DNA from 2 places in the Paenibacillus sp. FSL H8-0261 genome. Region 2 is predicted to be linked to the other one. Evidence: riboswitches for the same ligand, from Rfam matches in the RefSeq annotation. Region 2 holds a riboswitch; the other holds the start of a gene.

Region 1 (12,370 bases), 2.3 Mb from region 2:
CGTAAAGCCTCTGCGCTCGGAAGACTCATCGCTGTGACCTGACCCATTCCACCAGCATTCGAAACGGCAGCTGCGAGGTCTGCATAACCTAAATAAGCAAGCCCACCTTGAATAATAGGATACTCTATGTGTAATAACTCCGTAATACGGGTGTTCCATTTCATCTTCATCTACACCTTTCCTATCTTTAACCACAGCAGAATCACAGCAAATAAAAGAGCAATTCCCCCTGCCAGATAATCCATTTTCTGAAATTGCAAAACCCTATAAGAAGTTCTTCCTTTACCATTTCCATAAGCACGCGCATCAATCGCATAGCTCAGCTGTTCAGCACGTTGAATCGTCGTGAAGAGCAAAGGAATAATGATCGAGACATAAGCAAATATCCGTTTAGGCAGTGATAATGCTGTAAGGTCATAACCTCTAGCCTTTTGTGCGAGCAGAATACGATCCAGCTCCTCCTTGATGGTAGGAATAAACCGGATAGCAATCACTATCATTAAGGAGAATTGTTCTACGGGTACCCCCATTTTGGATAGAGGTGCAAGTAGCTTTTCAAGACCATATGCTAAGTCTAGCGGTTTAGTCGTTAACGTTAATACTGAGGCTAATAAGATGAGCAATATAATACGCCAAACAAAACGTAATCCTGTTCGCAGTCCCTCTTCAGTTACCTCAATAAAGGACCACGACCAGAGGATCGTTCCTTTGGTGAACACAGCATTATACAGAAGGGTAAACAGCAAAACAAATAATAACGGCCGCAGCCCCCGCCAGAAGAAATGAATAGGAACCTTCGACAGCAGCAAAATTCCGAATACAAAAACAGTTGCAACTGCATAGCTAAGCCATGTTCCAAGCATCAGAAAGCTAAGCATGAGAATCACGATACTAACAAGCTTTATACGAGGATCTAAACGATGGAAAATCGAATGCGTCTCCACATATTGACCCACTATTACGGAATCAGCCATGTTGACGCCCCCTCGAATGCCAAATTGGCTGAACAGCATCGAAGATATCCTGCTCTTTACAGCTAGCAACCTCTATTTTTTGGCCAGATAGTTCCTCTACTAGCTTCAAAAGCTGTACGGGTTCAGGCATGGACAAGCCCAGCTCCACCAATAATTCTTCCTTTTCCATAAATAGTGTTCTGGGGTCAAAATGTCCTTCTAGCTGACCTTTATGGAAAACCAAAACCTCATCCGAGTACTCAGCAACATCCTCCATCTGATGCGAAACGAAGAGAATGGTGCGCTGATTTTGTTGCTGCCAAGTCTTCAGTAGCTTCAGCAAAGATACTTGGCTAGCTGGATCTAGCCCCGCTGTCGGTTCATCCAAAATTAGCAGCTTCGGATTCGTCATCAGCACGGAGGCAATGGCCACACGGCGCTTTTCTCCACCGCTTAATTGGAATGGATTTAAGGGGAGAATGCCCTCTGACAGACCCACTTGCGGTAAAATCCTTTCAATCGCCTCCGTGATTTGCTGGCGTGAAGCACCCTGCAGATTCAGAGCAAAAGAAAGCTCCTTTTGCACCGTAGTTTCGAATAGCTGATGCTCCGGATATTGAAAAACAAAGCCCAGCTCCGGGACCACCTTTAATTGTCCTTTGGCATCTCTGGGAGCAGGCTGCTGATCAATCCAATACTCTCCTTTTACGGTGGGAATCAAGCCCTTCAGCACTTTGACAAAGGTAGACTTTCCTGCACCCGTTGGACCGATAATCGAAATCCATTTGCCCGCAGTTATGGTGCAGTTTATATCGTGCAAAGCCATATGATCAGCATAGTTTACACTTAAATTATCTAATTGGTAGACCATTGTGATCGAATTATCCCCTTCCAATCGGCTGTTGGCGGCGCTGCTGAATGGAGCAATGCATGTACACGCACGGCAAAAGGCAGTTGTAATTGATAGTCCGCAACAGGCATCGTTTCAAAAAAAGCCAGTGGAGCACCATCATACTCAAGTCGCCCTTGATGCAGGAGTAATAAACGTTCTGCTGAAAGCACTTCCTCCATATGGTGAGTGATCTGAATAATGGTCAGCCCTTGACGATGCAGCTCTTGCATAATGGCAAGCACCTGCTGCCTTCCCTGAGGATCAAGCATAGAGGTGGCTTCGTCAAAAATAATGACTTGCGGGCGCATCGCCAATATAGCCGCAATAGCGACACGTTGCTTCTGACCTCCAGAGAGCTGATGTGGCATAGCGTCCAGGTAATCCTCCATATGAACAGCCTGCAAGGCATGCTCCAATCGACTGCGCATTTCCTCCCTTGGCACACGAACGTTCTCCAAACCAAAAAGCACCTCATCCATAACGGTTGTGGTGATAAATTGATCCTCTGGATTCTGAAAAACAAAGCCAATTTGCTGATGAATATCTGCAAGATCAGCTGGCTTTGTGGTGTCTAGGCCCTTAAACTGTACAGCCCCTTTTCGCGGTAGAAGCAGTCCGTCCATGAGCTTTGCAATGGTGGATTTGCCAGAGCCATTCGCGCCAACAATCGCCACAAACTCTCCTGCTTCTATCGTAAAGCTGATATCCTCTAGGACAGGCTGACCCTTTTTATAATAAAAATGAACTTGATCGAAGGTAAGCATTTATTCACTCCCCTTTTGACGATGCCAAGCAGCGAAAAATGCCCCAATGCTGTTCTCGGAAAATGCAGGTGCAGGCTTCTCCCATTTCGTCACTTTTGATCCATTCACAGCAAAGATTTCACCGGTTAAATCCGCGTCAGACTCACTCAATAATGCAGTCACAAAGGAAGCAATATCCTCCGGGCCACCTATTCGCCAAAAGTCTGGGAACGGTTCATTACGACTGGCATGTTTCGCTTTCAAATGATCAATGACAGGTCTGGTCATATCTGTTAAAGCGGCTGGCGAAATCGCATTGACTCTAATTTGATCACGTTTAAGCTCCGCTGCTAGTGTCCACGTCATTCCAAGTATTCCAGCTTTGGCTGCACTATAATTCACCTGACCCACAGAACCTGTTAGTCCAGCCGTAGAGGTCATCAACAGGATATCGCCACCTGTCTGGCGCATATATGGAAGTACGCGTTGAATGCTATAGTAGGTGCCATTTAGATGTACATCCAACACAGCCTTCCACTCTTCATCCGTCATCCGTAGACATTTCTGATCCTGCAAATTCCCAGCGTTAGCTATCAATACCTCAATACGGTCATACCGTGTAATAACCTCATCCACCATTGCAGTGACCGCAACTGGATCTGCTACATTAGCAGAGTATCCTGATGCCTCACCACCCGCCTGACGAATCTCGTGGACAACCTCATCGATTAAGACTTGTTTTGTACCATTTACAACCACTACATAACCGGACTTGCCGAGCTGCACGGCAATACTACGCCCGATCCCTCTGGTTGCTCCAGTAATTAAGGCTACTTTGTTCATCACTACACCTCTTTCACTGAAAAAGCTCCCGAAGCAATAACATCGCCTGCTTCTGTTGTAAGGGTCACTTTAACCAGGCAGTCATCCTCCGAAAAATCAAAAATCACGACATTATCGACCTCTATAGGCTTATGAAATTTCATATCATATTGAGTGATCCACTGTGCCTGATGCTCCTCGATATATAAGGATTGGGCTAATCCCATTAGATACATCCCATGCGCAATGGGCCGCTTAAATCCAGCCTCAGTTGCAGCATCCTCATCTAGATGAATAGCGGCCAGATCTTGGGAAGCTGCTGCATATTGCCGGATAGCCTCAGCCGTTATGCATTTTCTCATCATGATCATCACCTACCCGAATTAACACCGTTTCTGCGGTGACTATAAGCTCGCCTTCACATTTACAAACCAGCGTATGTGTGTAAAAGGTCAGCTTGCCCTGCCGGCCATCTTTTTGCACCTTGCTCGTTAATGCTAATTCACAATCTAACGTCATCCCTGCCGTAATCGGAGCTTGATATGAGAATTTCTGAGTGCCGTGAAGCAAGGGCTCTCCCCTGCTAAGCCAAGGAATATCGAAGACCTGCCAAAAAATAATAGGCATCGTAGAAGGAGCAATCAGATTGCCATTAGTCGTCTGCACGGGTGCCTCAATACTCTGTGCGTAATCCGATATCCACTCTGCAGTCATAAGAATCTGAAGTCGGACACTGTTCATTCCGTAACCTCCACAAGCGTTGCCAGCCCCAACCCGCCGCCAATGCCCAAAGTGGCAAGTCCCCTTTGATAAGGCGTATGCTGCATTTCAGCACATAAGCGAGTCATTAAAATCGCTCCGGACGCCCCATATGGATGACCGATAGCTAATGCGCCTCCTCCAAGATTGACCTTTTCCTGTGGGATCTGAAGCTCATTCAGTGAGGCTAGAACTTGCGAAGCAAAGGCTTCATTAAACTCTACGATATCTAAATCTGCTATGGTCAGCTGTTGACGATGTAACACCTTTTGAACAGCTGGAACTGGGCCCATACCTAAATAATTCGGATCTACACCTGCTGCTTGCGCATCTACGACACGCAGGATAGGTTTAAGCTTGAGTTGCCGACATTTCTCACGGGACATCATTAATAGAAGCGCCCCACCATCATTAATAGGACAGGCATTTCCAGCGGTGACAGTACCCTTTTCTTCAAAGATTGAAGGTAGCTTTCGCAGCTTGTCCAGGCTCGTATTAGCCCTTGGACATTCGTCGGTGTTCACCCACTCCCCCTCAACCAGAAGAGGTACAATCTCCTGCTGAAACCTACCACTTTGCTGAGCATGAACGGCCTTCTGATGGCTTTTCAAGGCATATTGATCCTGCTCTTCTCGCGAAATCCCATACTTCCGCGCTACATTTTCCGCAGCAATTCCCATATCCGGATCACCGTAAGCGCTAGGTGTAAAATGAGCACGGGTATATAGCTGCGGAACCCCCATCAAGGTTTGGGGCTTAGCCATTTTCCAAGGGGCACGACTCGTGCTCTCAACACCGCCCGCTAAATAAATCTCACCAGCGCCGCTTTGAATAAGCCGTGCTGCTATATTAATGGCCTCTAGCCCAGAACCGCACTGCCGATCCACAGTAACGCCCGGAACCGAAACAGGCAGTCCCGCTTCAAGCGCAGCTACCCGGGCAATATTTCCACCCGGACCGACCACATTTCCAATAATCACATCATCGATCATATCGACGGGCAGGTTCGTCTCTGCCACAATATGCTGAATAAGCGGCGCCAGTAATGCTTCCGGCTCAAATGTACTTAATAAGCCGCCCATCCTGCCAATCGGTGTACGTTTTGCCATAACAATTACTGCTTCTATCATACCATCGCTCTTTTCACATAGTCTTTCATCGCTTGCCGGGCAATTTTGCCACTGCTTGTATAGATAAACTCATCAACTGTCAGCAGTTGCTTCGGCGCTTTGTAACTTGCTAAATACTGGCGACAATAATTCTTTATTTCGTCTATAGATAAATGCTTTGCACCATTCCATTTCACGAGGACTGCCAGCTGTTCTCCCCAATAATCGTCAGGGACGCCAAGCACCATTACTTCTTGTATTTCCGGAAGATGCTCCAGTACTCGCTCTATTTCCTCTGGATAAACGTTCAGCCCACCGGAGATGATTCTATTTTTCAAGCGACCCGCCAGATATAAATAACCAGCTTCATCCTGATAAACATAATCCTCCAACACAAGCCATCCCTCTCGAAAAGCTGCTGCGGTCTCCTTCGGCAATTGATGGTAGCCTAGAAATATCATATCACTTCGCACATATAACTGCCCAATCTCCCCCGTAGGGACTTCACGGAACTCTTCATCACGAATGGAAATTTGCACTCCGGGATAGGGCTTGCCTACAGAGTTCGGATTATGCTCTTCCAGAACATCCAAATAACTAATATAACTCGCTTCTGAGGAACCATAGGATTCATAGAGACGCGTTCCAGCGAACACTTCTATGCCCTTTTTTTTGGACAACTCCGACCACTTTGCACCTGAGCTAATAATCGCATCAATCTGCGTCTGCCCAGGAACAGCCTGCTGCATCATGGATTCAAGCATTGTCGGTACAACAAACAACACCACACCCGGAATCTGCTTGCACAGCTCTAACACCTGTGTGGCGCTAAATTTTTGCGTAATATGAAAGTTTGCTCCACCATACAGACTCTGCATTACAGCGAACAAGGACAGCGAATGCACAAACGGACCCGGTGCTAAAACATCCTTCATAGAGTCTAATTCAAAGGCAGCACTCGATACCTCAAAGCTCTTTAACCACGATAAATGGGTACGCATATATCCTTTGGGTAGCCCCGTTGTGCCTGAAGTAAAACCGATAAATAATAACTCGTTCGTCTCTTCCAATTCAGCTTCTGGCTTCTGAGCTTTCAACCACTGATCATAGGAACCTGTTCGTTCATTTGAAAAAGTCAGCGTTGGGATGGCTAGGTCCTTGAAGACCAAATTCTTTACAGCTTCCGGCTCGGCAAAAATCATTGTCGGCTGGCACTGCTCTATAATAACCTGCAGTTCATTTGCACTCCACTTGGGATCTAAAGGAATGGGAACACAGCCTGCATAAATAGCCCCCAAGAAAACCTCGACAAATTCAATGCGATTCGTAGATAAAATAGCGATTTTGTCATGCCTAAGGCCCTTTTGCTGTAGACCATTGGCAATTCTCCGCATCGCTTGCACTAATGTTGCATAGGTATGAGTTGCTTGGTCATGGGTTAAGGCAATGCTGTCGGGCTGTTCTGCTGCATGACGCAGTATAGGAACTACTAGATTCATCCTTCACCACACCTATTCGTAATTTCTGTGACTACCGATTATGTACTCTCTCTTCGCTCGGGATACAATTAGAATGGCTACGATAGCTTATTTTAGCTTTATATTAATTTTATGTACATATTTATATGGAACGATTAAGCCCTCTTACGACTAAAAAAATCAAACAGCGCGCATCGATTATGATCGGTACGCGCTGGCTGTATTGTTGTTTATTCCTTCTTATGAGCGGATGATGGTATTCCATCTTCAGCAAAAGTAAAAGTTCGGGCGATATATAAGATAGGTGTGCTTACTGCGGTTAGTAAGAATTTCGCTAGATACGTTGTAAGCAAAATTTCAAACCACACACTCCAGTTATACAACCCAGCAAATGCAATGGTACAGAAGATTAGTGTATCCACAAAGGAGCTAACCATCGTACTGCCGTTGGAACGAATCCACAACTGACTTGAGGTGCTGTAATATTTGCGAATCCAGGAGTACAACCGAACGTCTAGGAACTGACTAATGAAGTAAGCAGTTAGACTACCCAACGCTAGTCGAGGCATCAGACCAAAGATCGTCTCCAAAGAAGACTGAGCAATATCGGTCTCTTGCGGCTTAAATACTAGTACCATTTGCATAATGACTGTCGTCATAAGCAAGGTGAAGAAGCCAAACCAAACCGCTTTACGTGCTTCTGCTCTTCCATACTTCTCATTAAGCAAATCGCTGGTCATATACAAAGTGACATACATCGTATTTCCGAGTGTCATCACGATATCAAATGGCATAGCAATCGTCTTAGCTACCTGAATGTTTGCAATTACAGTAGCGATACCTACCCAGGCATACATTCCACTTTTGCCGAACAGGCGGTAACAGAGTAGAAAAAAAGCAAAATTGACAATAACAAATAAAACTCCCCACATCAAATTAAACATATTGCTTAAACTCCTCCTAGTTTTGTTTACGCGGGATGGTTACGAACCGCGGCTTACATTAAGTTTTGGAACAAAACATTAATACTCTATCACACTGTCGTCAAACAATCCATAAAAATAAACAATTTATGAAATGGGTATTTATACCCATTTTTATTAACTAAAAATAAAAGTGTCAGTAATAATTCATCTTTTTCAGAAAAATATGCTATATAAACTAAAACTTTCACTATTCATCCAGAGGTTAATTCTATAGAATAGTATCAAACACTTCATTCCCGATCCATTTAGTTGATATATTACATAACTATGGAATATATTGCAGGTTGCCAGTCACTAGCAGTCGGTAGGGATATAAAGAAATGGGGCTTCGCTGCCCATAAAAAGGGGGAGAACAATATGTTTCGTTTCAAGCAGTCGATCAGTCGCAGATTTACGCGTTTATTATTTGTAGTTCTATTACTCACGTCTCTTTTGTTAAGTACCAGCTTCTACTTTATATCAACCAGTATTTTCAACAGCTATGTCATGCCACAAATCAATCAAATTCTAACTGCAGCTGCTCAGGACGTATATAAGAATATAAATACAATGCATGCTCAGCAAGCACTAAAGAAGAACGAACAAGCAGCCACCAATCTTGAATTCTATTTTCAGGATAAGAGAAAGCAGCATGGGGTTGAGACTATTTTTCTACTCAATCTAAAAGGTAAGGAAGCTGAGGTTCTGTCCGTAGATCATGATGCAAAATTAAAGCCGGAGGAAATTGTTAAGGTATCCTCTGCAATGCAGCAAGCTCTTAAAGGAAAGAGTGGACTAAGCGATACATACAAGGACTCGCATGGTGTACATAAGTCAGCTTATATCGGAATTCCCGGAAGTACGATGGTTATCGGAATCAGCAGTGATGTAAGCTTTATTCAAGAAAAAACAGACAGTATTCTGTGGACCAGCGCGGGGATCACTCTGCTAACGCTGATTATAGGCTCAACTGGTGCCTGGTTTATGAGCATGCGGATCACTCGTCCTATCTCAAAGCTTGCAGCTTACAGTGCCCGTCTTGCAGAGGGAGATTTCACAGAGGAATTAACGGTTAAAGGCAGTGATGAGGTAGCTCAACTGTCCAGAAGCTTCCAAGCGATGACCCTGCGCCTAAAAGAAATGATTGGACATGTACTCGTCACCTCAAATACTGTGGTCACCGATTCCAATTCTTTAAGAGAACGTGTTGAGGTCCTAAATGAAATGGCAGACCACTCTAGTACATCTGTTGTAGAAATTGGTAAAGGTAGTACGACCATCGCGAGCAGCGCTCTAGATAATTCAAAAGCTATGGAAGAAATCAATTTCGGCATTCAGCATATTGCTTCAGCAGCCACCGAAGTCACTGAGCAGATCAGTGAAGCTTCCGCTGAAGCGATTGGCGGTAATGAGATTGCCCAAAGTGCCGTTCTGCAAATGCGCCATGTTGAACGTGCCTCCCTGCAGTCGCTGGAGCAATTACAAGTTATGAATGAACGTTCAGTAATGATCGGAGAAGTCGTTCATAGTATTACTGAAATTACGAAGCAAATCCAAATGCTGTCGCTCAATGCTTCGATCGAAGCAGCACGTGCAGGAGAACATGGACGCGGCTTTGCCGTGGTTGCCGGAGAAGTACGCAAGCTTTCCGAACAATCCCGTAATGCGAATGAGCAGATTCGTGATTTCCTACTCGGACTTCAGGAAGATATGAATCGCTCCGTTACTGAGATGAACCATGTGAATTCTGAGGTAGCCTCCGGGGTAGGCAAGGTGGCAGAAGCGGGCGATGCCTTCAATCACCTTCTGATTCTGATCCAAAGCATCAATCAGAATATTCAATCCGTATCTGCGGCGACGCAGCAAATCTCAGCAAGTACAGAAGAAGTTAGTGCTTCCGTTGAGGAAACCGCACAAATCACTTCAAGATCCCAAGAAAGTGCGGACACACTATCCGAGAACTCCGAGCGCCAACGTATAGAGCTTGAAGGACATGCAGTAACCGTGCAGCATCTATATGAGCAGGCTAAGAAGCTTCAGGAAGCTGTGCAACAATTTAAGATCTAAAGCTTAGGCTTAAATAAAAACAACCCGTTCACACGAAAGTGTTGAACGGGTTGTTTTGTTAGTGTCTCGGCGCCCAAAGAATGACCGAAACGCCGATCACACAAATAACAGCACCAACCCAGTCATATACATCGGGTGTTTTCTTGTCTACTAGCCAGCCCCATAACACAGCGAGCACGATAAACACCCCGCCGTAGGCTGCGTACACTCTTCCGAAGGACGGAAACTTCTGCAACGTAGGGATGATGCCATAGCTTATCAGAATCAAAGAACCTACCAAACCGTACCAGAGAGGTCTTGATTCTCTTAGCCATAACCATACTAAGTATCCGCCTCCGATCTCAGCAAGGCCGGCAATTACAAATAGTAGAATGGCAGCAACCATGTCATCCCTCTTTCCTATTAAACTCTAAAAATATCAAATGATTCGCAAAATATGATACAACGTCATCACGGTTAGCAAGTATGTGTACAAGCAAGCATCCGGGCCACCAAACAACTGGACCCACAAGCATCAGCAGTGGATATAAACAGATTGAGCCAGCTGGCTACTATGCGTCACCCGCAGGAGCCACTCACATGAAATTGTGCTGGAGCAGCACTAGTACTAGTAGGAGCACAGCCTCTAGCAGCTCATTCAGCGCGCCATACACATCGCCGGTGAGCCCGCCGAGCCGGCTGCTAATCCGCCGCGCAGCAACGGTGCCGCTGGCCAAGGCCGCAGCTGGCAGCAGTAACGCTGCCGCCAGCTGCAGCGGCCACGCGGCTATGCCCGCGCCGAGCGCCAGAGGCGCACCGGCTGCGGCAAGCGAGAGCAGCGCGGCTATCGCCAGCGCGCGCCGCTCATGCGAGGGAGCGAGGCCGGCGAAGCTCGCGGCCAGCCCCTCGTTCCCGCGGGCAATGGGATAACGCACCATTGCCCGCACCATATACCAGCGGCTCCAGATCGCTGGCAGCAAGAGCAGTGGCAGCTCGTAATAGGCGTAGCCTTCGATTAATGCTGCCACTAAAGAGGCCTTTAACAGCAAGAGCAGCACGCAGGCGAGCACACCCATCGCACCCACACGGCTGTCCTTCATAATCTCCAGGATCCGTTCCCTCGGTCGGTAGCTTAGCAGACCATCCGCAGTGTCCATCCAGCCATCGAGGTGCAGACCTCCGGTGAGTCCTACCCATAGAATGAGGGTAATGACAGCGGCTGGCCAAGCTGGTAAAATCAATCCCGTCAAAGCTGCCCCAGCAGCTACGCAAAGTCCGATAGCTGCACCCACCACAGGATAGAACAGCACACTTCGGCGCAGCAGCTCAGGAGAAAATCCAGGGTCACTCTTTACAGGAAACCGGGACAAAAACTGAAAGGCAGCCGCGGCAGCATCCCTGCGCTCCCTCATAAACGATACTCCCTGCTCTTGAGTTCAATTGGAATGCCCGCAGTCACTAAAAAAACCTGCTCGCATTGCCGAGCAAGCAGCGAGTTCATACGTCCTGCCAGATCACGGTACAATCGGCCAAACGCATACTCCGGAACAATACCGTCTCCAACCTCATTAGTGACCAAAATGAGGTTTCCTTGAAATGTGCGTACACTGTCTTCAAGTCTTGTAATCTCGCTCTCAATCAACTCTTGCCTATCCGTAAATCCTTCCATGGCTAGCAGTACATTCGATAACCACAACGTTAGACAATCTACGAGAACCGCCTTTTCACCAGATAAACGCTTAAGAAGATCTGGCAAATCATAAGGCTCCTCTAACGTCTCCCAAGCATATCCGCTTTGCGAGCGCTGTTGCTGATGCAGTGCAATCCGTTCATTCATTTCATCATCAAACGCTTGTCCGGTTGCAACATAGAAGGCCTGATCTGCCAGTGACGACATCAGTTTTTCTGCAAAACCACTTTTCCCGCTACGCGCCCCTCCCGTTACAAGAATACTCATTGTTTCCCAGCTCCAGAGATGCCTGCACTTTCAAAGGTGGCCATTTCGCTCAAAATGCGGCATATCGCCTCAATTAAATGAAGGGACAATACGCCTCCAGTTCCTTCACCCAAACGAAGACCCAGGTTAAACAACGGTTCAAGTCCAAGCCGCTCCAGCATCAGCTTATGTCCTTGTTCTCCTGATAGATGGGAGCCTATCATATAAGCAATAGATTCTGGCGCAAGCGCCTTCGCTACAAGAGCTGCCGCGCCCGAAATAAAACCATCCAAAATGACAGGTACCCTGGCAGCAGCTGCGCCAAGAATCAGACCCGTCAAACCGGCGATTTCCAGTCCCCCTACTTTGGACAATACATCCAGCGGATCTGCCCGATTCGGCTGATTCACCTTTAAAGCGCGTTCCACAACTGCAATCTTATGTAGTAAACGTTCATCATCAATTCCCGTTCCTCTTCCAACGGCTACTTCAGGTGGTATTCCTTTTAGAGCACACAGAATAGCTGCGCTAGCCGTCGTATTCCCTATGCCCATTTCACCTGTAATAAAAATCTCTGTCCCGTTCTCAATCGCTTCTTGTGCGATTCTTATACCTACAAGCACAGCATTCATCGCTTCTTCACGACTCATCGCAGGTCCCACGGCTA
Region 2 (12,370 bases):
GGGATATATGGTTTGTCTGAACCGGATGCACTCTTTTTGCTATCACTGTTGTTACAAGCACCAAGTAAGGTAGTAGCCAATAACAAACTAGCAAGCATGATAATCCCTCTTCGACGTTGTTTCATTTAAATCTTCCCCCTCGTCATTTGCTTTGTATATCACTCCGTATGGAGATAATACCTCGTTCATTGCTTCCGTCTGCGAAGAATATCAGCATACACTGCTATGATGATGACAACACCAACAATGACTGTCCGCCATTCCTGAGCAACGGACATAATCTGTAAGCCATTCGTCAGTACACTCATAATCAGTGCACCAATAATTGTACCTAGAATAGAACCTACGCCCCCGCTTAAAGATGTGCCTCCAATGACGACAGCTGCTATAGCTTCAAGTTCATAACCAGTGCCAAGTGATGGCTGGGCTGAATTTAGACGTGATGCCATCAGGATACCAGCGATTCCGCTGAAAATCCCTGTGATGGTATAGATCACAATCTTCCATTTGACCGTATTCACACCTGATAAGCGAGTTGCTTCTTCATTGCTGCCAAGTGCAAAGTTATAGCGTCCAATAATTGTCTTCGATAAGATGATGCTTGCGATAACACCGAGCAATAGGAAGATTACGATGGTGTTAGGAATGCCTGGGATCATCTTGCCCATTGCAATCTTGGCAAAAATCGGATCATCATTGAAATAAATCGGCTTGGCACCCGTTATGACAAGTGATAATCCTTTAGTGACCATCATGATCGCCAGAGTAGCAATAAAAGGTGGAATATTCATTTTCGCCACCATTAAACCACTTATAAAACCGCATAGTGCACCAGCTAGAATCCCGCCTACTATTCCGAGTGGAACAGGTAGGCCCCAGAATGTAATGATGACGCCAACCATCACCGAGGAGAAGGTCATCACAGTACCCAAAGCAAGGTCGATCCCGCCCGTAATAATTACAAAGGTTGCACCCAGCGCTAATACCCCAATTACAGCTGTCGAGACGAGGATTCCAACTAGGTTAGAAAACTGAAAAAAGTTACTTGATGCTACTGAAAATACGATGACCAGAATGATCAAACTTGCGAATGCTAGTAATTTTTGTTTAAACCCTGATTGCGCCCCGGTTTGCTTCGAGCTGATAGGCTGGCTAATCCCTTTATCTGCGATCTTCATGACCTTGACACCTCCGATAAACTCTTGAACGATTATGAACGCATCGTCGCATATTTCATTATCGCTTCTTGCGATGCTTCTTCTGCGAGTAGTTCACCAGTTATACGTCCTTCACACATGACAATAATGCGATGGCTCATTCTTAGAATCTCTGGGAGATCTGAAGAGACTATAATGATCGCTTTTCCCTCACCTGCTAGCTGATCAAGCAACTTATAGATCTCACTTTTCGCTCCTACATCAATACCACGTGTTGGCTCGTCGAAGATCAACACATCGCAATCTCTTGTTAACCATTTCCCGATAACTACTTTTTGCTGATTCCCACCGGATAAGAATTTGACTTTTTGACTTACACTTGGAGTCTTGGTTGCTAGTGCTTCCGCATGCTGCTCCGCGGACTTTCGCATCTCCCGATCCCTCATCCATCCGAATACATTACGGAATTTATAGAAGGAAGCAATCGCATTATTCATGCTAATGTCCATATCTACAAGCAGCCCGTAGCGTTTGCGATCTTCGGACAAATAGCCAATTCCATGCTGCACGGCTTGATGAGGATGTTTTATACGAACCGTATTTCCATGCAGCTTAATCTCACCCTTATCGATAGGATCAGCCCCAAATACGGCACGAACAACCTCAGTACGTCCAGCGCCCATTAATCCAGCGAAGCCCAGAATCTCACCTTTATTCAGATGAAAGCTGATATCCTTCAACATTTGCCCACTGGATAAGTTTCGAACCTCTAGTACGACTTGCTCTGTCTGTAACGAATGTGTTGGCTTCGACGTTTGATACAGTTCACGACCAACCATCATGCTAATAATCTGATCAATGGTTATTGAATCCGTCCGAACAGTATCCACGTAACAACCATCCCGCATGACTGTAATGCGGTCTGTGATCCGTTTCAACTCATCCATGCGGTGAGAGATGTATATAATACCTACACCTTTTTCTCGTAATTGCTCGATCATACGGAATAACTCGTTAATTTCCGTATCTGTCAACGCTGCAGTTGGTTCATCCATGATCAGTACCTCCGCATTGAAGGACAAAGCTTTTGCGATTTCAACCATTTGCTGATTAGCAACTGTCAGATCTGAGACCAAAGTCTTCGGATCTAATTTTAGATTCATCTGATCAAACAGTTCCTGCACCTTACGATTTAGCTCCAGATCATCAACGAACCATTTCAGTACCTTGCGCGGCTCACGACCAATAAATATATTTTGGGCCACTGTAAGATGCGGCATTAGATTCAGTTCCTGATGAATGATACTAATCCCGAGTTCCTGCGCAGCGCGAGTATTAGCAATCTCCACCTCAGATCCCTTGTACCACATCTGACCCGCATCCTTGGAATAGACTCCTGTTGCAATCTTCATTAAGGTAGACTTTCCTGCGCCATTTTCACCGACTAAGGCATGCACTTCCCCACGCTTCAGCTCAAATTGACATTGATTCAATGCATGAACACCAGGAAAAAATTTATCAATCCCCGCCATTCGTAGTAATACTTCGTCCATTTCATATCCACCTCAAATCCTTTATGATTGCCTTTTTGTAAAGTAATCGCTTTCAAATGTTGAATGTAAAATTATTGTATTACCTATAAGTTTCCAATGTAATGGAATATTCTCCGTAAAAAAGTTTAAAATTTTATGTTTTGAATCAAGCAAAAAAGACTACACCGTCCTTTTACGGACGAAGTAGCCTTTAGATCAGCTCATATGTGTATAACAGTTGTGATCCTTACATTCGAATAGCCTACAGGTTCTGACCCTTTCCTGCCACCAAGGTGAATGTCTTTGGTATTCCTTTATCATAAACATCCGAGGATAGATTGGGTTCTTCGATCAATTGGCGGATCACAAGCCCGGAACTGGCAGCAGCTGTTACAATTTCTCCAAGCGTCCAGCGGCGCCAATATACAACGCTATGTTCCTGTTCGTCTATTGGTTTGCCTGTGGAAGGCAAATACTTAGAGTACGAGACCTTTTTTTCTTCCAATGTCGTATCGAAATAGTCCCCGCTAACTTTGTGCTTACGAACCTTCGCTGTAGAACCCTTAGAGGATATAAGCTTAGTTGTCACAGGATGGAAATCACGTAGAACAAAAATCCCACCAGGAGAAAGTAAATGGCGGACGGTTTCCATAAACGGTGCTAGGTCGGTAAAGTAGTGTACAATTCCTAATTCAGCAAATACGATATCATATGAACCATCAAGCACGTGATCTGGCAGCTTAAGAACATCTGATACGATATAGTTAAGCTGAACACCTGCTTCTTGTGCGAGATCAGCTGCATAACGCGCATTAGCTTCTGAGAAGTCAGCAACAGTAAGGTCCGCTCCAAGTAATGACAGCGCGACTGCTTTCATTCCGTTTGATCCCATGAGATTCATCATCTTTTTACCCTGTACATCTCCAAAATAAGAAGAGAGCGGGTACAGCTTTGCACTTGGTTCCTTAATTAACTTGGCTGCAGCCTCAGACGGTGTACCAAATCGAGCAACCCAAGCTGTGTACGTGTCTTCGTTCCATAGTTCCTCACTCGTTGGCGCAGTGCCTTTTCCAGGATGCAGTTCTAAATTTTGATCTTGTTCTTCCATACCTTGCGACCCCTTTATGATTAAAATATCTGTTATGAAGCATTCTGAATGGCATCTGCCACCTGAATCGTTTTCTTTCTTCCAGCGTACAAATATACGCCAAGTCCTAACATAACCGAAAGTCCACCTGCCCATTGTAGCGCAGTTAATTGTTCACCCAAGAGCAGATAAGCAAGGATACTAGCCCCCACTGGTTCTCCTAAGATGTTCATAGATACCGTAGTTGCGGATACATACTGAAGCAGCCAATTAAATAAAATATGGCCAAACACCGTAGGAACCACTGCTAGCAATAGGAAAATCCCCCACTCTTTCGCAGGATAATTGAAAAAGGAAATCCCCATAATCAGATTGTATATGGCAAACACACCAGCCGCTGATAAGAAAACTATCAAGCTGTACAGGTATGAGGGCATGCGCACTACAAGCTTTTGACCGATAAGCATATGCACAGCTACCGCTACTGTTCCTCCAACCGATAACAAATCACCTTTAAGATTATCTGCAGAGATACCAATATCTCCCCAGCCGATAAACACTACTCCGCCAATAGCAATACTCAGCCCCAGAATAGCAGACACAGCCGTTCTTTCCTTATACAAAAAATAAACGCCCAGCATAATAAACACTGGCTCCAGCGCCATGATCATCGTTGAACTAGCTACCGAAGTATACTTCAAAGAGCCCATCCAAAGCAAAAAATGTAGAGCTAGCATAGTGCCTGAGAGCACTAGCATGATCCAGTCTTTTTTACGAAGAGCGAACGCTGCTCCGCTGTATGGTCTTGCAAAAGGCAACATCAGCAGCGAGGTGAACAACAGCCGATACATTCCTTGTATAGATGCTGGCGCTGCTGACCACTTAATAAAAATGGCGGAAAAAGAGATGGCCACAATCCCAATCAACATTAAAATCGGAATAGGAAGTGGCGGTTTTTTAAGCTTCACATGGTACGCGTCCTTTCACTATCTTAAGTCACTTATGTTAATTTAACGCAGACCGTGAAAAAATGCATCTATTTTCATTAGATTTCACTAAAAAAAGCATAAGCAATGTCATTTCTGACGAGAGCTCATGCTTCTTAAAGGCTAAGGTTTCAGAACCACCTTTATGCAATCCTCTTTTTTCTCACTAAAAATGTCATAGCCATGCTCCGCTTTGCTGATAGGCAAGCGATGTGTAATGATATCTGTTGGATCAAATTTATTCTCTTTAATCATCTTATAAAGCAAAGGCATATAGTGAATCACTGGAGCCTGTCCCATTTTTAAAGTAATGTTGCGTTCAAATAGATGACCCAAAGGGAACATATTGTAATTAAGCCCATAAACTCCTACAAGCTGAATAGTTCCGAATTTACGTAAGATATCCGAGGCCATTCTAAATGCACTGAGTGAGCCTCCCTGTAGCTTCAGAGTGGTTTCCACTTTCTCCAAAGCAGATATTTTGGCATCCAAACCTACACAGTCAATAACTACATCTGCTCCCCCATGTGTTATCTCCTTCAAATGAGCTTCAATATCCTTAATCTCTTCAAAGTTGTAAATTTCGACATTATTGGTCAGCTTCGCATGCTGCAGACGGTAGCCAATATGATCAACTGCAATTACTCTTGAGGCGCCTTTGATCCAGGCATACTTCTGAGTAAGCAGACCAACAGGCCCGTAGCCGAGAACAATGACTGTATCCCCTGGCTTCACTCCGCCGCTTTCTACTCCCCACCAAGCAGTAGGAACAATATCAGATAAGAAAAGAATTTTCTCATCTTCCATTTCTGCATCCTCAGGAACGACAAAAGGGCCGAAATTACCATAAGGAACCCGCAGTAATTCGGCTTGCCCTCCTGCAAAGCCCCCATAAGTATCGGAATAACCCAGATATCCGCCTGTATCCTTGGCGTCATTAGCATTGTCGCATTGACTCTCCATCTCATGCTGGCAGAAGTAGCACTGACCACAGGCTACATTAAAGGGAATAATGATCCGGTCGCCTTTCTTGACCTTAGTTACGTCTGGACCGGTCTCCTCAACAATGCCCATGGGCTCATGACCAATAACATAGTCATCATGCATACCTGGAATTTCACCGTTAAAAATGTGCAGATCTGAGCCACAAATCGCTGTAGAAGTAATTCGAACGATAATGTCATCCTTTTTCTCAATCTTCGGATCAGCAACCTCTTTAACTTTCACTTTCTTCTTCCCTTGGTAGGTTAATGCTTTCATGCTGTTAAGCCGCTCCTTTGAGTATAGCATAGGATAGAACGATAACGTGTCTTCTATGTTATAACCCATTACCTTATCCTCTTATCCATGAAGAAGCGGAGAATACATCATAAGCGCATAGTTATCCGTTACAGCTTCATCTCCAACTAGGTCGCCGGTACGTGTGAATATTTTTCGACTGATCTTATTGCTACGGATATATCCGCCCCATGGTTCTAGGCTTATCCGATGATCACTTTCGTACACTTCATATTTATAAAGGGACTGCTCATCGCATCTCCATTCCCCATGCAAATGGCTGTCATCCAGCCAGAGCTTTAATTGATACGTTTGATTCGTGTTATTCTTCACTTGAAGATCCAAATAATTATAAGAACAGGTGGCCCCGCTTCCAAATGGCTGTGTACGCTGTTCATCTGGAAATACATCATAGCTGTGCCGATGCCGTTCTGTAACCGTAAGAGGTGTATGCAGTGTCAACCAGTAGATCAGATTGGACAACTGGCACAGTCCCCCGCCGACTCCAGAATGGAAGCCACCATAATGCAGCACCATCCCCTCTAGATACCCTTTTCGCTTACTGGGCTTACCGATGCTTCTCCAATAGGAAAAAGTCTCACCCGGGCGCACCATGAGCCCATCCAGCTTCGTTATCGCCAGACGTAAATTGGTTATTTTATTGTATTGAAGCACCATATCTACATTCCGTAGACTTCTTAATAACGGTGTAGCATGAGTCATTACTTCATTAGATAAAATTTCACTAGTGCGCTGCTTCGCCACCTTGCTGCGGCTAGTGCACCATTTCAAATATCTTTTCCAAATAAAATATCGCTTTCCGGCAAATAGTCTAAGTCGAGAACGCTGAATAGGTTTCATGGCAGCCTGAGGTGTACTCATCTAGAACTGAACCTCGCTTTCAGCTCGTAACTGGGCGAATCTCCCTCCGATTACTGCATTATGATGCTTAACGATCTCACTACTATTCAGTACCCCATTATCAAAGGTGCTATGAGCATCTTGTACGAGAACACTCTTATAACCCATACTGTATGCGCGTCTTATTGTCGTATCTAGGCAGAACTCACTTTGCATCCCACAAATCACCAGATTCGTGATCCCCAGCTTCTGTAGCTCCTCTTGCAGTTCGGTTCGGTGAAAAGCATCCCAAGTAGGCTTCTCCACAATAACTTCACCTTCCTGCGGTGTGATGCGGTGACTGATCTGCCATGTGGGCGTACCTTTTGTATATTCCTCATCCTCGGTGTGTTGAATATAAACTATTGGAGTACCTGCTACCCTAGCTTTGTTCTGAAGGGAAATAATTCTCTCCATTACACCCTCTTCATCATACAGCTTTTGATCAGGATAGGAGAACATAGCTTCTTGAACATCGATAATTAATAGTGCAGTTGAATTTCCCATTTAGTACCTCCTACAACTTTTATGAAAATCATACCAGATTATGGGACATTCTATCTACTATTTAAAGGCTTAAATCAATAAAAAAAGGGCATCTGCTGAGCAGACACCCATTACATTTAAATACTTTTTACTTGCCACGCTTATTATGCCAGATCAATGCATGCAGCTGTGGAAGGACACGTACTCTATTCATCTCAGAGTCTATGATTACTTTATTAAACAACCATTCCAGCCTTCCCAAAAGTCGAGCAGAAATGTCGCCTTCTTCAGTGACATCATCATTCCCAGGCTGCAGAAAGAGCTTTACATTGGGATATCGCTGGTGAATGTCTTTTGCATAATCAAAATCCTTATCGTCAAACACTACGACCTTCAAGCTATGCATAGAACGACCCAGTTTCTCCATTTTACTCATGATGTTATCTAGAATTTCCCAATTCGTCGTCATTCCTGAGCTTGGGGGTTTAGGGCTAATTGTCAGCACATCCACGTCATTGAACCACTCCTGCCATTTACTCCCCTGAGTTTCTATTGCAGCTTGAATCCCGCGCTCATGTAGCAGGTTAATAAAAGTGCCCATCCCGTCACCAATCAAAGCAGGATTTCCGCCTGAAATCGTAACACAGTCGAAATTATCTCCAGCTATAGCTAAAAGTTCATTCATAATTTCATCCGAGGTCATCATTCGAACCTTATCCTTAGCAGTACCATCCCAAGTAAAAGCAGAGTCACACCAGCCACAGCGATAATCGCAGCCATAGGTGCGGACAAACATCGTCTTCACTCCAATTACCGCACCTTCGCCTTGAATAGTTGGACCGAACATTTCAATTACAGGAATCTTACTCACAGTCACAGCCTCCATATAAACTGTAGGATGGCCCTTCATCCGGAACATCTTCAGCCAGCACCTCTGCCCAGGAGGTTGGAGTCTCCCATAGCTTTACCGAGTACAAAGGCAACCCTGCTTGCTTAAGCTTGTAGGCAATATATGAAGACATATTCTCCACTGTGGTGCGGAAAGACAACAAGGCTACTTTGGAGCCCGTATTCGTTAACGTCTCTAACACAGGTTCATTTCCCATAGCGAGAAAAGCATGATCTAGACGGTCTACAAGGCTTTGTTGCACTGTCGTCTTGATATCACTGAAGTCAATAACAAACCCTTCGTCTGAATGGCCTTCCGTAGCCTCTGGTTTGCCCTTAAGCACTACTTCGAGCTTATAAGTATGTCCGTGCAGATTGCTGCATTTCCCTTTGTGACCAATTAGTTGATGCGCCGCATCAAACGTAAATATTTTGCAGACTGAAACCTCGTTAAGCATTAAGAACCGGCCTCCATTCTCTCCGCCTCATATTGCTCAAGACCACGCTGACGCAACAGACAGGCTGGACAAGTACCGCAGCCACTGCCAATAATACCGTTGTAACAGGTCAATGTGTGTTCGCGAACATAATCAAAATAACCAAGTTCATCTGCCATCTTCCACGTTTCTTTTTTATCCAGCCACATCAATGGAGTGTGTATCGCAAACTCATAGTCCATAGATAAATTCAGCGTAACATTCAATGATTTCACAAATACATCACGGCAGTCCGGATACCCGCTAAAGTCCGTTTGGCAGACACCAGCGACGATATGGGAGTAACCCAATTGTTTAGCTAATATTGCGGAAAAAGACAAAAATAACAGATTCCGTCCGTCAACAAATGTACTAGGAAGCTCATCACCTTCGCCAGCAACGATATCAATATCCTGGCGGGTTAGTGCATTTGGTGCCAGCTGATTAAGCAGCCCAAGATCAAGGATATGCTGTTTTACATTAAACTTAGCTGCTATTTCTGTAGCAACTTCGATTTCAGCCGCATGACGCTGATTATAATTAAAGGTAACTACCTGCACTTCCTCAAACTGCTTCATTGCCCAAACCAGGCAAGTGGTGCTATCTTGTCCGCCGCTAAATACGACGAGTGCTTTTTTGTTCATCTTAATCTCTCCTTATCAACTTGTTGGGATTAGCGGTTATCCACTTTTTCCGGATAGAGGTCGTGATTCATTAAGCGGTGCTCCGCCATCGCCTCATACTTCGTACCCGGTCTTCCATAGTTGCAATAAGGATCAATAGATATTCCTCCACGCGGAGTGAACTTGCCCCATACCTCAATGTATCGTGGGTCCATCAGTGAGATCAGATCATTCATAATAATGTTGACGCAGTCCTCATGAAAGTCACCGTGGTTACGGAAGCTAAACAGATACAGCTTTAATGATTTAGATTCCACCATTTTCTGTTCAGGAATATACGAAATATACAGTGTGGCAAAATCCGGCTGGCCTGTAACAGGACATAAGCTAGTAAACTCAGGGCAGTTGAATTTAACAAAATAATCACGCCCTGGATGCTTGTTATCAAACACCTCAAGAATAGCTGGATCATAACCAAACTTGTACTGCGTTCCCTGATTACCAAGTAAAGTGACTTCTTGCATTTCCTCTTTCAATCTTCCTTCTGACACGACAAAAAACCCCTCTCTTTTCCTTCGGCCTTGGCCGGTAATGGAAAGAAGAACGAGATTTCGAAAACTTTGCTCCACTAAGAAGAAACGGAAGCAACGTCCGGGTTAAGGACTGCATCCGCTTATAAGATTTAATATACTCTTAGTTTTTTATAGAGGGAGTTCGCGAACCTCTCCTGCACAATCCGTGCAGACTTCTTCTTCATGCATATTGCGTCTTGAACTATACCACGGTAATTTGCTTCTGACAAGTTCTACGCTTTGCCCGTCTTCCAAATCCAGAGCGAAAGCACCACAATCCACAAGAGTAAAAGCAGGCTTTCTAGGAGCAATACTCCTTCTCCATTTAGAATACTGTTCAAATTCTGGACGATTTCAATACTTGGCAGAATAACAAAGATCGGATAGGTCCATTCTGGAAGAGCGACGTACACAGAAGCTACTAAGAAAAAAACAACCATAAATGCGGAGCTGATGGCTGAACCATTTTTGGAGGAACTTACCTTTAAACCAATGATAATTCCAACTTGCACAAAGATAATTCCACCCAATAACATATACAATAAGGAAGGGAGTAAATCCATTGTCAAACCTTGATTTAGTACATAAACAATCATCTGTGATAACAAAGAAAAAACAAGAACAGATCCAGCTTTCGCAGTAATAATCTGGCCTCTGCTTAGCGGAGTAATCAACAGCGCATCATAAGTCTTACTCTCCCGCTCCTCAATTAATCCTGGGCCGGTAATCATGATCCCAACCATCACTTGCGCAAATAATATCCATGTAGAAAGAAGCATGAAGTCCAAACCGCTCTTGTCCACTACAGTAATGATGATTTTAGCCATAAATATAGGCAAAATTATTAGAATTACAGTCGCAGGATTACCCAGTATATCCTTACTTTCATGTTTAAACAGCTTCCATATCTGATAACTCAACTTAGCTCACTTCCCGTCAGGGCAGCGAATACATCTGCCAGCGAAGCTTCTTTGCTGTGCATACTTAGAATTTGATTCGTAGACATTAACTGATAGATATGATCTTTAGTAGCTTCTTCTGCAATCGGCCAGGATTTCATAACCACTTTACCATCCTGCTGATATTTAACTTCAATTTCTGGTTTACCATAAATGGTCTTAAGTCTATGCGGTTCATCGAGTGCCACTAATGCACCAGCGTGCATGATGCCCACTCTAACGCTTAATTCCTCGGCTTCGTACATATCATGCGTCGTTAAGACAATGGTTGTGCCTTCTTCTTGAATTCTCTTGACGTGATTACGTATGAGTGAAGCTGAATTTGGATCTAACCCACTTGTAGGCTCATCTAAAAACAACACTTGAGGCTTATGTAATAATGCTCTGGCGATTAAAACACGCTGCTTCCAGCCTTTGGATAAGCTGCTTACTTTAGCTTTTTCCTTATCTAACAGCTGGAGGGTTTCCATGACTTCATTCACTCGATTTCCTGCTACCCTATACAGATCAGCGAACAGCTCCAGATTATTTCGAATAGAACTACGCATGTATAGGTTCGGAAGCTCGAAAACAACACCAATTTGAGCATGGATTTCTTTTTTATGACGTGAAATATTCATGCCATTAATTAAAATTTCTCCGCTTGTAGACTGAAGAAGCCCTGTCATCATGCGCATCGTTGTAGTCTTCCCTGCACCATTGGGACCTAGAAATCCAAAGACCTCACCTTTCTCCACCGTGAAAGTAATTCGATCAACTGCACACCTCTCCTGATAATATTTTGAGACCTCAGTTAGCTGAATCAATAACACTCCCCCCTTTTTAGAATAGTTAACTTTCTTCTATCCTTATTCTGGTTGTAGAGGATTATCTCTGTTGTTGCTATTCTGTAACATTCGCTATTCCTCAGTACCTTCCTTTGTTCAAATCCGCTCAGATGTGGCAAAAGTAAGGATTCAAATCCTAAGAAAAGGGTAACTTAAACATAATAATCTTCGAGGTAAGGGTGGGATCATCTAATGGAACAAAGTATACAGAAACTTATGGACTGGATTAACAGTCATGTGAATGAAACTATTGTAATTGAAAAGAAAGAGCTTCGTGATCTGGATAAAATTCATTTTAATCTAGAGGCTGTTGAGTTTCGGAGTGCGGAGGATGTTATCGATGATTATCTTGGGAGTGCATTAATATTAAAAGGATTTGGCAGCACTTTAAACGCCGATGGTGAGCTAGTATCGCTACCACACTCCACCTATGACTTAGCTATTGACGGGCTTCGGATTGAGGACATAAGTGATCGCAAGGCTGGAATAACTACTGAGAGAGCTAAATATACCCTTTCAGTGGATTAAGCCATATGTAATGACAGCAAAAGAGCCCACAGTAATCTGTGGGCTCTTTCTAATTAATAGTTACTCTTCCC

What was found. A riboswitch is a leader RNA that binds a small molecule or an ion and turns the genes downstream of it on or off. The one in region 2 is predicted to bind preQ1.
Region 1: it holds a riboswitch for preQ1, as region 2 does, so the genes downstream of both, MHI27_RS06290 (queuosine precursor transporter) here and queF (preQ(1) synthase) in region 2, are expected to answer to the same signal.

Annotation. Positions count from the first base shown of each region.
Region 1 is NZ_CP150297.1:1,424,414-1,436,783, reverse strand. It holds gene MHI27_RS06335 (NAD(P)H-dependent flavin oxidoreductase) at 1-164, opposite strand, end outside; gene MHI27_RS06330 (energy-coupling factor transporter transmembrane component T family protein) at 171-974, opposite strand; gene MHI27_RS06325 (ATP-binding cassette domain-containing protein) at 967-1,824, opposite strand; gene MHI27_RS06320 (energy-coupling factor transporter ATPase) at 1,809-2,609, opposite strand; gene MHI27_RS06315 (SDR family NAD(P)-dependent oxidoreductase) at 2,610-3,431, opposite strand; gene MHI27_RS06310 (MaoC family dehydratase) at 3,434-3,775, opposite strand; gene MHI27_RS06305 (MaoC family dehydratase N-terminal domain-containing protein) at 3,750-4,151, opposite strand; gene MHI27_RS06300 (thiolase family protein) at 4,148-5,299, opposite strand; gene MHI27_RS06295 (AMP-binding protein) at 5,296-6,777, opposite strand; gene MHI27_RS06290 (queuosine precursor transporter) at 6,987-7,700, opposite strand; PreQ1 riboswitch class I at 7,711-7,756, opposite strand; gene MHI27_RS06285 (methyl-accepting chemotaxis protein) at 8,100-9,788, shown strand; gene MHI27_RS06280 (YnfA family protein) at 9,847-10,173, opposite strand; gene cobS (adenosylcobinamide-GDP ribazoletransferase) at 10,364-11,179, opposite strand; gene cobU (bifunctional adenosylcobinamide kinase/adenosylcobinamide-phosphate guanylyltransferase) at 11,176-11,724, opposite strand; gene cobT (nicotinate-nucleotide--dimethylbenzimidazole phosphoribosyltransferase) at 11,721-12,370, opposite strand, start outside.
Region 2 is NZ_CP150297.1:3,738,615-3,750,984, forward strand. It holds gene MHI27_RS16495 (ABC transporter substrate-binding protein) at 1-125, opposite strand, end outside; gene MHI27_RS16500 (ABC transporter permease) at 186-1,178, opposite strand; gene MHI27_RS16505 (sugar ABC transporter ATP-binding protein) at 1,211-2,710, opposite strand; gene MHI27_RS16510 (bifunctional 2-polyprenyl-6-hydroxyphenol methylase/3-demethylubiquinol 3-O-methyltransferase UbiG) at 2,952-3,797, opposite strand; gene MHI27_RS16515 (DMT family transporter) at 3,830-4,744, opposite strand; gene MHI27_RS16520 (zinc-dependent alcohol dehydrogenase) at 4,886-6,022, opposite strand; gene MHI27_RS16525 (VanW family protein) at 6,104-6,922, opposite strand; gene MHI27_RS16530 (cysteine hydrolase family protein) at 6,923-7,447, opposite strand; gene queE (7-carboxy-7-deazaguanine synthase QueE) at 7,575-8,297, opposite strand; gene MHI27_RS16540 (6-pyruvoyl trahydropterin synthase family protein) at 8,290-8,772, opposite strand; gene queC (7-cyano-7-deazaguanine synthase QueC) at 8,772-9,434, opposite strand; gene queF (preQ(1) synthase) at 9,464-9,937, opposite strand; PreQ1 riboswitch class I at 10,101-10,144, opposite strand; gene MHI27_RS16555 (ABC transporter permease) at 10,219-10,905, opposite strand; gene MHI27_RS16560 (ABC transporter ATP-binding protein) at 10,902-11,750, opposite strand; gene MHI27_RS16565 (hypothetical protein) at 11,964-12,299, shown strand; gene murB (UDP-N-acetylmuramate dehydrogenase) at 12,360-12,370, opposite strand, start outside.